2 regions of the Xylanimonas allomyrinae genome follow, and region 1 is predicted to be linked to the other one. Evidence: riboswitches for the same ligand, from Rfam matches in the RefSeq annotation. Region 1 holds a riboswitch; the other holds the start of a gene.
The links. Region 1 has a riboswitch for FMN ahead of pnuC (nicotinamide riboside transporter PnuC). Riboswitches for the same ligand answer to the same signal wherever they lie in the genome.
Positions count from the first base shown of each region.

Region 2: it holds a riboswitch for FMN, as region 1 does, so the genes downstream of both, ribD (bifunctional diaminohydroxyphosphoribosylaminopyrimidine deaminase/5-amino-6-(5-phosphoribosylamino)uracil reductase RibD) here and pnuC (nicotinamide riboside transporter PnuC) in region 1, are expected to answer to the same signal.

Region 1 covers NZ_CP035495.1:3,168,664-3,174,404, forward strand. The annotation lists gene ET495_RS14260 (Nramp family divalent metal transporter) at 1-242, shown strand, start outside; gene ET495_RS14265 (acyl-CoA dehydrogenase family protein) at 291-1,535, shown strand; gene pnuC (nicotinamide riboside transporter PnuC) at 1,575-2,276, opposite strand; FMN riboswitch at 2,388-2,526, opposite strand; gene ET495_RS14275 (TetR/AcrR family transcriptional regulator) at 2,600-3,370, opposite strand; gene ET495_RS14280 (hypothetical protein) at 3,411-3,614, opposite strand; gene ET495_RS14285 (mycothiol-dependent nitroreductase Rv2466c family protein) at 3,750-4,340, shown strand; partial or broken gene ET495_RS14290 (LLM class F420-dependent oxidoreductase) at 4,337-5,029, shown strand; partial or broken gene ET495_RS19820 (hypothetical protein) at 5,069-5,362, opposite strand; gene ET495_RS14295 (uracil-xanthine permease family protein) at 5,451-5,741, shown strand, end outside.
Region 2 covers NZ_CP035495.1:1,067,484-1,073,224, reverse strand. The annotation lists gene ET495_RS04850 (HAD family hydrolase) at 1-163, shown strand, start outside; gene fmt (methionyl-tRNA formyltransferase) at 173-1,135, shown strand; partial or broken gene ET495_RS04840 (RsmB/NOP family class I SAM-dependent RNA methyltransferase) at 1,132-2,747, shown strand; gene rpe (ribulose-phosphate 3-epimerase) at 2,792-3,466, shown strand; FMN riboswitch at 3,562-3,693, shown strand; gene ribD (bifunctional diaminohydroxyphosphoribosylaminopyrimidine deaminase/5-amino-6-(5-phosphoribosylamino)uracil reductase RibD) at 3,791-4,873, shown strand; gene ET495_RS04825 (riboflavin synthase) at 4,873-5,490, shown strand; gene ribA (GTP cyclohydrolase II) at 5,588-5,741, shown strand, end outside.

The DNA.
Region 1 (5,741 bases):
TCCCTGCCGTCCTGCTGCTCGCGACGGACGTCTCGCCGACGTGGCTGCTCGTGGTGAGCCAGGTCGTGCTGAGCTTCGGCATCCCGTTCGCGGCGGTGCCGCTGGTGGTGCTGACCCGGCGGAAGGTGCTGCTCGGCCGGTATCGCAACGGGGCGGTGACGCAGGTGCTGGCGTGGACGGTCGCGGGTGTGATCGTGGTGCTCAACGTGGCGCTCCTGTGGCTGACCCTCAGCGGCGGGTGAGACGCGGTATCCCTTGACGTGAGACGGGGTATCGCTCAGGATGGGTGGATGAGTGCCGCGAAGCCCTTCCTGCCCGGCGTCACCGCACCCGCCTACGTCGTCTCCCGGCCGCTCGACGTCGACTTCGCCGGCGCGTTCGCGGACGCCAGGCCCGAGGAGCGCGCGCATCAGCTCGCCGTACGCGAGTTCGTCCAGGGTGCCGTGCTGCCCGTCATCGACGGGTACTGGGAGCGCGCCGAGGTGCCGTTCGGCCTGGTCAAGGGCCTCGCCGAACGCGATCTGCTGCGCGACGGGGTCGACGTCCCCGGGCGGCCCTCCGTCTCGCCGTTCGCCGCCGGCCTCGCGGCCATGGAGCTGTCACGCGGTGACGGCTCGATCGCGACCGTGTGTGCCGTGCAGGGCGGGCTCGCGCTGCGCTCGATCATGATGCTGGGCTCCGAGCACCAGATCGCCCGCTACGCCGAACGGCTGGCCAACGGCGACCTCCTGGGCGCGTTCGCGCTCACCGAGCCCACGCACGGGTCCGACTCCGTCTCCCTGGAGACGACGGCGCGCCGCGCGGTGCGCGACGGCATCGACGGCTACGTCATCGACGGCGAGAAGAAGTGGATCGGCTTCGGGTCGTGCGGCCACCTCGCCGTCGTGTGGGCGCGCCTGGTGGGCGAGGGCGGCGACGGCGAGGTCCACGCGTTCATCGTCCCGCAGGACGCCCCGGGCTATCGCGCCACGACCATCGAGGGCAAGGTCGCGCTGCGCGCGATCTGGCAGGCCCACATCGTGCTCGACGGCGTGTTCGTGCCACGCGACGCCGCGCTCCCCAGGGCGCGGTCGTTCAGGCAGACGGCGCAGGTGCTGGCCGCGACCCGGCTCGGGGTGTCGTGGGCCGCCGTCGGGCACGCCGTCGCGTGCTACGAGGCCGCCGTCGAGTACGCGAGCCAGCGCATCCAGTTCGGGCGGCCGCTCGCGGCGACGCAGCTCGTCCAGGAGAAGCTCGCGCGCATGCTCGCGACCATCACCCAGCTCCAGCTCCTGGTCGCGCGGCTCACCCGGGTCGCCGAGGACGGTGATCTCACCGGCCCGCAGGCGTCGCTCGCCAAGATGACCTGCACGCGCGGGGCGCGCGAGGTCGCATCCGTCGCGCGCGACCTGCTGGGCGGCAACGGCATCCTCCTGGCCCACCGCGTGGCGCGGCACTTCGCCGACATCGAGGCGCTGCACACCTACGAGGGCACGGAGTCGGTCAACGCGCTCATCGTGGGCAGGGAGATCACCGGGCTCTCGGCGTTCGCCTGACACCGCGCCCCGCCCCGGGCGGGGACGGGGCGAACGCGGTCAGGCGAGCGACTCCGCCGGGGTGGCGGCCTGCTCGGCGAGGGCCTCGCGGCGGCGGATGCGCCACCAGACCACGAAGCCCACGATCGTGAACGCGCCGTAGAACACGTACATGAGGCCCGTCGCGTAGAAACCGCCCCGGAACAGCAGCGGCACCCCGACGGCGTCGACCGCCACCCAGATCAGCCAGAACTCGACCCAGCCGCGAGCCATGCCGTACGTCGCGAGCACGGAGCCCATGAAGATCCACGCGTCGGGCACGGGCGCCCACGAACCGAGCCTCCCGAAGATCCACGCGAAGCCCGCCGTCCCGGCCAGCATCGCTGCCACCAGGCCCAGGCGCTGCCCCCAGGAGGCCCACTGCGGGTGGACGGCGACGGCGTCGGCGTCGCCGTCGGCCAGCGCCCGCTGCCGCGTCTGGCGCCAGCGGACCCAGCCGAACACCGAGACGGCGATGAACATCACCTGGCGGCCGGCCTGCCCGAGCATGTCGGGATGCCCGGCGACACCGAACCACGAGCCGAGGAACACGGTGAACAGCAGCACGTTCCCGACGATGCCCACCGGCCACGCCCACACCTTGCGGCGCATGCCGCCGAGCGCCGACACCAGCCCGAAGGCGTTCCCGATGATCTCGCGCCACGACATGTGCTGGTCGCCGATCGTCAGCGTCGCATCGAACAGGTGCTGGATGATCCCCATCCCCATGCCTTCCTCGTCGGTGCCGCCATGCACCGGGACGAGGGGAGGGGTCGACGACGTCGCGGCGCACCGCGACCCGTCACGACCCGGCCGCCGCTCTCCTGAGCGACGCCGTGCTGCCTCCCATCCGGACTGTGACCGTCGGCCCTGGAGTTCCACCAGGTCAACCGAGCCTTCCCCGTAGTCGGGTGCGGGCGCGGGTCGCGGGCTGTCACCGCCGGTTCGGATTTTCACCGACCCCGGAGCACGTCGTGCGTGTTCTGCTCGTTCAAAGCATGACACAGGACGGATCATTCCCGGCCAGGTGTCGCGCCTATCCGCGTTCAGGTCAGCGCGTCCCGCACCGCACGCACGACGGCGTCCGTCCCGGCGCCCGGTTCCAGGTAGGCGACGACGACGCGCGCGCCGTCGGCGTTCGCTGCCGTCGTCGCCAGGGCGGCGGCGCCCGACGCGAGGTCACGGCGGCGCTCGAGGTCCGCGGTCGCGCCCCGGCGCAGCTCGGCGAACGCCTCCTCGAGGTCGGGCCGCAGGTCGAGGTCGGGGTTGCGCAGCCACCGGCGCAGCATCGCGTTGTGGACGGCGACGACGCCGGCCGCGAACGCGATCGAGTGCACCGTCGAGGACCGGTCGGGCGGCAGCGTGTCACGCAGGTACTTGGTGAACAGGCGCTCGTAGCGGTGCGTGGTCACCAGCTCGCGGTCGCGCAGGATCGGGACCTGCTGCAGCAGCCGGTAGCGGGCGAGCGACGTCTCGCGCTGGCCCACGTGATGGTCGAACACGAGGCGCGCGGCCCGGCAGACCTCGAGGTACGGGTCGGTGGCGGGGTCCCAGGAGCCCTCGGGGAGGTCGCCGTCGTCGAGTGCGTCGGGGCGCGTCGCGGCCAGCATGACCACGACCTCCTCGAGCAGCAGCTCGTGGTCGGCGAAGACCACGTCTTCCTTCGAGCGGTAGCGGCGGAAGAAGGTGGCTCGGCTGACCTGGGCGACGTCCGCGATCTCCTCGACGGTGGTCTGTTCGTACCCCTGACGCGAGAAGAGCTCGATCGCGGCGTCGACGGCCTGCGCGTGGGTGTGCGACGTCCGGACGGCGGTCATGGGGCGAGGCTATCCCGCGCCCCGTCCCAGGGGGAGGGCTTCAGCGACGAGGCCGATCGAAGCGCGCCTCACGTGCCTGGCGACGGTGCCGCTGCAGCCATCGGACCTCGCGCAGCGCGACGGCGGACGCCACGGCGAACGGGATCCACGCCCACGGGTGCCCGCGCAGCACGCCAGCCAGGGAAGCGAGCGCGAGCGCACCCATCCCCAGCACCGTCCACAGGCTCGCCCAGCGGATCCCCACGCCCGGCAGGGTACGCGTAAGGTCTGCCGCGTGACTGCCGACACCGTGCCCACGCCCCCGCAGACGCCTTCACAGACACCTTCCCAGACACCTTCCCAGACAAGCTCACCGACACCTGCGCCCGCCGTCCCGACCGTGGACGTGTACGTCGACCCGCTGTGTCCCTTCGCCTGGATCACCTCGCGCTGGGCCCTCGAGGTCGCGGCGCTGCGGCCCGTCGACCTGACCTTCCGCCTCATGAGCCTGTACCTGCTCAACGAGGGCCGTGACCTGTCCGCGTCGTACCGCGCCACCATCGACTCGAGCCGCGGCATCGGCCGCGTCGCGGCGGCCGTCCAGACCGACCACGGCCCCGAGGCGTTCGCCGCGTTCTACACGGCCGCAGGCACCCGCATCCACCCCGGCGGCGACAAGGACTTCGAGGACGTCGCCCGCAAGGCCCTCGCCGAGGCCGGCCTGCCCGCGTCGCTCGCGGACGCGGCGACGTCGGACGCCTACGACGAGGCGCTGCGCGTCTCGCACGAGGCAGGCATGAAGCCCGTGGGCGAAGACGTCGGCACGCCCACCATCCATGTCGACGGCACCGCGTTCTTCGGCCCGGTCCTGACCCGCATCCCCCGCGGGCAGGACGCCGTGCGCGTGTTCGACGGCGCCGTCGCGCTGGCGAGCTACCCGCACTTCTTCGAGCTCAAGCGGACCCGCACGGGCGGACTGGACTTCTCGTGACCCTCGACCTGCGCGTCTTCGTCGAACCCCAGCAGGGCGCCTCGTACGACGATCAGCTCGCCGTCGCCCGCGCCGCCGAGGACCTGGGGTTCTCCGCGTTCTTCCGCTCCGACCACTACCTCGCCATGGGCGGCGACGGCCTGCCGGGACCGACGGACTCGTGGACCACGCTCGCGGGTCTCGCCCGCGAGACGACGACGATCCGCCTCGGCACCCTCGTCACCTCGGCCACGTTCCGCCACCCTGGCGTCCTCGCCATCCAGGTCGCGCAGGTCGACCAGATGTCGGGCGGACGTGTCGAGCTGGGCCTCGGCGCGGGCTGGTTCGCCCGCGAGCACGAGGCCTACGGCATTCCCTTCCCCGCCAAGCGGTTCGGCATCCTGGAAGAGCAGCTCGCCGTCGTCACGGGACTGTGGGCCACGCCGGCCGACGAGACGTACAGCTTCGCAGGTGAGCACTACACGCTGACCGACTCCCCGGCGCTGCCCCACCCGGTCCAGGAGCGCATCCCGGTGATCGTCGGTGGCGGCGGACCCACGCGCACGCCGGCGCTCGCGGCCCGGTTCGCCACGGAGTACAACCAGGCCTTCCCCGAGCTGGCCACGATCGCGCCACGCATCGCCGTCGTGAACGAGGCGCTCGCCGACGCGGGCCGCGACCCGTCGACGCTCACGCACTCGGCCGCGCTGGTCGTCGCGGTCGGGAGCGACGAGGCCCAGTTCCGGCGGCGCGCCGAGGCCATCGGACGCCAGCCGGACGAGCTGCGCGAGCACGGGGTCGCCGGGACGGTCGGCGAGGCCGTCGACCGGCTGGCGCAGGTCGCGGCGGACGGGGTGACGCGCGTGTACCTCCAGGTCCTGGACCTGCACGACCTCGACCACCTGGAACTCATCGCACGCGAGGTCGCACCGCGGGTCTGAGCGGCGCACAGAGGGCGGGCACCGGTTCACGGTGCCCGCCCTCTGTGCGCCCAGGTCTGACGTGCCGGGCGACCGGCGTCGGGGAGCGCCACGGAGCGCCACGGAGCCGTCACGCGTGGACGCCGCGGGGGCAGCCGCTACGGTGACCCCCGAAAGGCCTCGTTCACACGATCTTCACGGATGGAGCGACATGCCCACCATCACTCGACCCGTCATCGGCTGGAGGCCGCACGGGGACGGCAGGACGCTCGCGCCCGGCGCCGTCGTCGCGCCCGACGAGAGGCTCTCGTGGCCGCGAACCGTCGGCATCGGCCTGCAGCACATCGTCGCGATGTTCGGCGCGACGTTCCTGGTCCCGCTCATCACGGGCTTCCCGCCGTCGACGACGCTGTTCTTCTCGGCGATCGGCACCATCGGGTTCCTGCTCATCACGGGCAACCGCCTGCCCAGCTACCTCGGCTCGAGCTTCGCGTTCATCGCG
Region 2 (5,741 bases), 1.7 Mb from region 1:
CGACGACTCGCCCCCCAACGTGGCAGCGGCCGCCGCCCTCGGGTTCCACGCCGTGCACTTCACCACGACCGACGCCCTGCGCACCGCGCTGCGCGACCTCGGCCTCGGCGTGCGCCCGCCCGGCCCGCGACCCGGCACCGCCGCCCACCCTGCCGGAACGTAGGATCGCAAGGTGCGTCTGCTCTTCGCCGGTACCCCCGAGGCCGCCGTCCCCTCCCTGGAGGCCCTGATCGCCTCACGGCACGACGTCGTCGCCGTCCTCACCCGGGCGGACGCCCCCGCAGGCCGCGGACGACGCCTCGTGCCCTCACCCGTGCGCGTCGCCGCCGAGAGCCACGGCATCCCCGTGCTGACCGACACGCCTCGCGGTGACGAGTTCCTGGCCCGCCTGCGCGACCTCGACGTCGACGCCGCACCGGTCGTCGCCTACGGGCACCTGCTGCGGCCCGACGTGCTCGCCGCCCCCCGCCACGGCTGGGTCAACCTGCACTTCTCGATCCTGCCCGCCTGGCGCGGCGCCGCCCCCGTGCAACGGGCCGTCATCGCAGGCGACGAGATCACCGGCGCCACCACGTTCCTGCTCGACGCGGGCATGGACACCGGACCCGTCCTCGGCACCCTCACCGAGACCGTCCGCCCCCGCGACACCGCGGGCGACCTCCTCGACCGCCTCGCCCACGCCGGCGCCGGCCTGCTCACCGCCACCCTCGACGCCCTCGAGGACGGCACCCTGAACCCCCAGCCGCAGCCCGCCGACGGCATCAGCCACGCCGCCAAGCTGACCCCCGCGGACGCCCACGTCGACTTCCGCGACCCGGCGCTCGCCGTCGACCGCCTGGTGCGCGGCTGCACGCCCGCACCGGGCGCCTGGACGACACTGCCCGGCCCCGGCGGCGACCCCGTGCGCCTCGGCCTGGGCCCGGTGACCCCCCGGCCCGAGGTCACCGACCTGCGCCCCGGCGAGCTGCGCGCAGGCAAGCGCGACGTGCTCGTGGGCACGGCCACGCACGCCGTCGAGCTCGGCACCGTGCAACCGGTCGGCAAACGGCCCATGGCCGCGCCCGACTGGGCGCGCGGGGCACGCCCGCAGACCGGGACGCTGCTCGGGACCGACCTGGACGGGGCCACGCGGTGAGCGGCGAGCGAGGCGGGCAGCACCGCGGGGGACGCGACGACGCCGGCACCGGACGCCCCGGCGGACGCAGCGGAGCCCGGGACGGCGCAGACGGCCGGCGCGGCGGCGGCGGCGATCGCCGCGACGACCGCGGCCGCCAGCGCGGAGCGGCACGATCCCGCGGCGACCAGTCCCGCACGGCCCTCGCCCCCTCCCAACGACGGCGCGGCACCGACCCCGCCCGCACCGCGGCGTTCGACGTGCTGCGCGAGGTCGACGGGTCGGACGCCTACGCCAACCTGGTGCTCCCGCCCCTGCTGCGCGAACGCCGGCTGACGGGCCGGGACGCCGCGTTCGCGACCGAGCTCGCCTACGGGACGCTGCGCCTGCGCGGACGCTACGACGCCATCCTGGCCCGCTGCGTCGACCGGCCCCTGGACCAGGTCGACCCCCGCTGCTCGACGTGCTTCGCCTCGGCGCCCACCAGGTGCTCGGCATGCGCGTGCCGCAGCACGCAGCCGTGTCCGAGACCGTCGGCCTCGCACGCGAGCACGTCGGGGCCGGACCCGCGCAGATGGTCAACGCCGTGCTGCGCAAGGTCGCCCGCACCCCGCTCGACGACTGGCTCACCGAGCTGCGCGACACCGCGCCCGACGCGGTCACCGCATCCGCCGTCGTCGGCTCGCACCCGCTGTGGATCGCCCGCGCTCTGCGCGAAGCCCTCGCCGGCGACGGCCGCGACCCGGCCGAGCTGGACGCGCTGCTCGACGCCGACAACGCAGCACCCCGCGTCACCCTCGTGGCCCGCCCCGGGATGGTCACCCCCGACGAGATCCGCGCCGCGGCTCCCGGCGTCCACCTCGAACCAGGCCGCTGGCTCGCGACGGCGCTCGTACTCACCGGCCAGGACCCGCTGACCGTCCCAGCCGTCGCCGACGGCCGCGCCGGCGTCCAGGACGAGGGCTCGCAGGCCGTCGCGCTCGCGCTCGCCGCCGCACCCCTGGAGGGCCGCGACGCACGCTGGCTCGACCTGTGCGCCGGCCCCGGCGGCAAGGCGGCGCTCCTGGCGGCGCTCGCGGCCGAGCGGGGAGCCACGCTCGTGGCCAACGAGGTCGCGCCGCACCGGGCGCGGCTGGTGGAGCGCGCGCTGCGCGCGGTGCCTGACGGTGCCGTGGAACGCGTGCAGACGGGCGACGGGCGCGAGGTCGGCGAGCTGGAGCCGGGCGCCTACGACCGCGTGCTGGTCGACGCGCCCTGCACCGGGCTGGGCGCCCTGCGCCGCCGCCCGGAGTCGCGCTGGCGCCGCACCCCCGCCGACCTAGCGGTGCTGACCGGGCTGCAACGACAGCTCCTCGGGTCCGCACTGGACGCGGTGCGCGTGGGCGGCGTGGTCGCGTACGTCACCTGCTCGCCGCACCTGGCCGAGACGCGCCTGGTCGTCGACGACGTGCTGCGTCGCCGCGCCGCCGACGGTGCGGGCAGCGCCGAGCGGATCGACGCGCCGGCGGTGCTGCGTACCGTCGTCGTCCCCGGCAGCGACCTGCCGCTCGGGGAGCGCAGCGACGCCCAGCTGTGGCCGCACGTCCACGGCACCGACGCCATGCACCTGACGCTGCTGCGTCGCATGCGCTGACCGTCGCCTGACGCGCAGGCCGGTCCGCCCCTACGCTGTGGGCCATGGCAGCGCTGATCAGCCCAAGCATCCTGTCCGCCGACTTCGCGAACCTCGAACGCGACCTGCACGCGATCACGTCCGCCGACTACGCGCACGTCGACGTGATGGACAACCATTTCGTGCCGAACCTGACGCTCGGGCTGCCCGTCTTCGACCGTCTCGCCGCGGTGTCCCCGCTGCCGCTCGACGCCCACCTCATGATCGAGGACCCCGACCGGTGGGCACCCGCGTACGCGGAGGCCGGCGCCGCGTCGGTGACGTTCCACGCCGAGGCGGCCCGCGCCCCCGTGCGCCTCGCCCGCGAGCTGCGCCGGCACGGCGCCCGCGCCGGCCTCGCGCTGCGCCCCGCCACCCCCGTCGAACCGTTCCTCGACCTGCTCGGCGAGATCGACATGATCCTCGTCATGACCGTCGAACCAGGGTTCGGCGGCCAGTCGTTCATCGACGGCACCCTGCCCAAGATCCGCCGCGCCCGCGAGGCGGTCAGCGCGTCCGGCCTCGACGTCTGGGTCCAGGTCGACGGCGGCGTCTCGCGCACCACCATCGAGCGCGCCGCCGACGCCGGCGCCAACGTCTTCGTCGCAGGATCCGCCGTCTACGGCGCCGACGACGTCCCCGCCGAGATCCAGGCGCTGCGCGACCTCGCCGCCACCCACCAGCACGCGCCCCACCGCTGACCTGCACGCCGGCGACCCGTCGCGCCCGGCCAGACACCGGGCAGCGGACGACCCAGCGTTGCATCGCACCGCACCCGCCTGGTTTGATCACCTCACGCATGCTCCGGGGTCGGTGAAAATCCGAGCCGGCGGTGACAGCCCGCGAACCACGCGAGAGCACTCTCACGTGGCCGACCTGGTGGAATTCCAGGGCCGACGGTGAAAGTCCGGATGGGAGGACGCATGTGCGGCGCGTGCCATCGCGCGCCGTGACGCACCGTGGTGCGCCCCAGCGGCGTACCCGCGGTCGTCGAACCCCGGAGCGCCGAGGCTCCGGGAGGAACCATGGAGACGCCACCGCGGTCGGCCGACGTGCCCGCCGCCATGGACCGCGCCCTCGAGCTCGCCGCACGCGGCCCCGCCCACGGCCCCAACCCGCGCGTCGGGTGCGTCATCCTCGCCCCAGCCACCCCCGGCATCCCAGGCCGCACCGTCCTCGGCGAAGGTTGGCACCGCGGCGCCGGCACCCCCCACGCCGAGGTCGCCGCGCTCGCCGACGCCCGCGCCCGCGGCCACGACACCCGTGGCGCCACCGCCGTCGTCACCCTCGAACCGTGCCACCACACCGGGCGCACCGGCCCCTGCACCCGCGCCCTGCTCGACGCCGGCATCACCGACGTCGTCCACGCCCTCGCCGACCCCGGCGTCACCTCCGGAGGCGGAGCCGACCACCTGCGCGCCCACGGCGTCCACGTCACCGCCGGCCCACGCAGCGCCGCCGCCCTCGACCTCGTCCACACCTGGCACCACGCCGTGACCACCGGCCGCCCCTGGATCACCCTCAAGACCGCCACCAGCCTCGACGGACGCGTCGCCGCCTCCGACGGCACCTCCCAGTGGATCACCGGCCCCCAAGCCCGCGCCCACGCCCACGCCATCCGCGCGCAGGTCGACGCCATCGCCGTCACCACCGGCACCGCCCTCGCCGACGACCCCGCCCTCACCGCCCGCACCCCCACCGGCACGCTCGCCCCGCACCAGCCGCTGCGCGTCGTCATCGGCCACCGCGACCTGCCCGCCGACCACCGCCTCCTCCACGACGGACCCCCGCCCCTGCACCTGCGCACCCACGACGTCGGCGACGTCCTCGCCGCCCTCCACCACCACGAGATCCGCCACCTGCTCGTCGAAGGCGGCCCCGCCCTCGCCGGCGCCCTCCTCGCCGCCGACGTCGTCGACGAGCTCCACGCCTACATCGCCCCCGTCCTGCTCGGCGACGGCCCACCCGCCATCCCCCCTTACGGCATCACCACCCTCGCCACCGCACCCCGCTGGCACACCACGACCACCCACCGCCTCGGCGACGACATCCTGCTCATCGCCCGCCGCACCGCCACCCACCCCGACCCCGACACCGAGGAGGCATGATGTTCACCGGAATCATCGAAGAGATCGGCCACGTCATCGCCGTCGACCACCCCGACGCCCGCGACGTCGTCCTGACCATCGACGCCCCCACCATCACCACTGACACCCGCCACGGCGCCTCCATCGCCGTCAACGGCGTCTGCCTCACCGTCGTCACCCACGGCCACGGCACCTTCACCGCCGACGTCATGCCTCAGACCCTGCGCCTGACCACCCTCGGCACCCTCACCCCCGGCACGCCCGTCAACCTCGAACGCGCCGTCGCCGCCACGGGGCGACTCGACGGCCACATCGTCCAAGGCCACGTCGACGGCGTCGCCACCCTCACCACCCGCACCCCCGGACCCCGCTGGGACGAGCTCAGCTTCGACCTGCCCGCACACCTGCACCGGTACGTCGCGCCCCAAGGCTCCATCGCCCTGGCCGGCGTCTCCCTCACCGTCACCCACGTCACCGACACCGGGTTCGGCATCGCCCTGATCCCCTCCACGCTCGCCGCCACCACCCTCGGCACCCTTCAGCCCGGCGACCGTGTCAACGTCGAGGTCGACGTCCTCGCCAAGTACGTCGAGCGCATGCTGACCCTGCGCGAGCACACCGAGGGAGACCCCCGATGACCGCCATCACCCCCAGCACCCCCAGCACCCCCAGCACCCCAGCACCGGCCGCATCGAGGACGCGCTCGCGGCCCTCGCGGCCGGTCGGCCCGTCCTGGTGGCCGACGCCGACGACCGTGAGGCGGAGGTCGACGTCGTCCTCGCGGCGCGGCACGTGGACGCGCAGACGATCGCGTGGACGGTGCGGCACACCTCGGGCTACCTGTGCGCGCCCCTGCCCGCCGCGCGGGCCGACGCGCTCGACCTGCCGC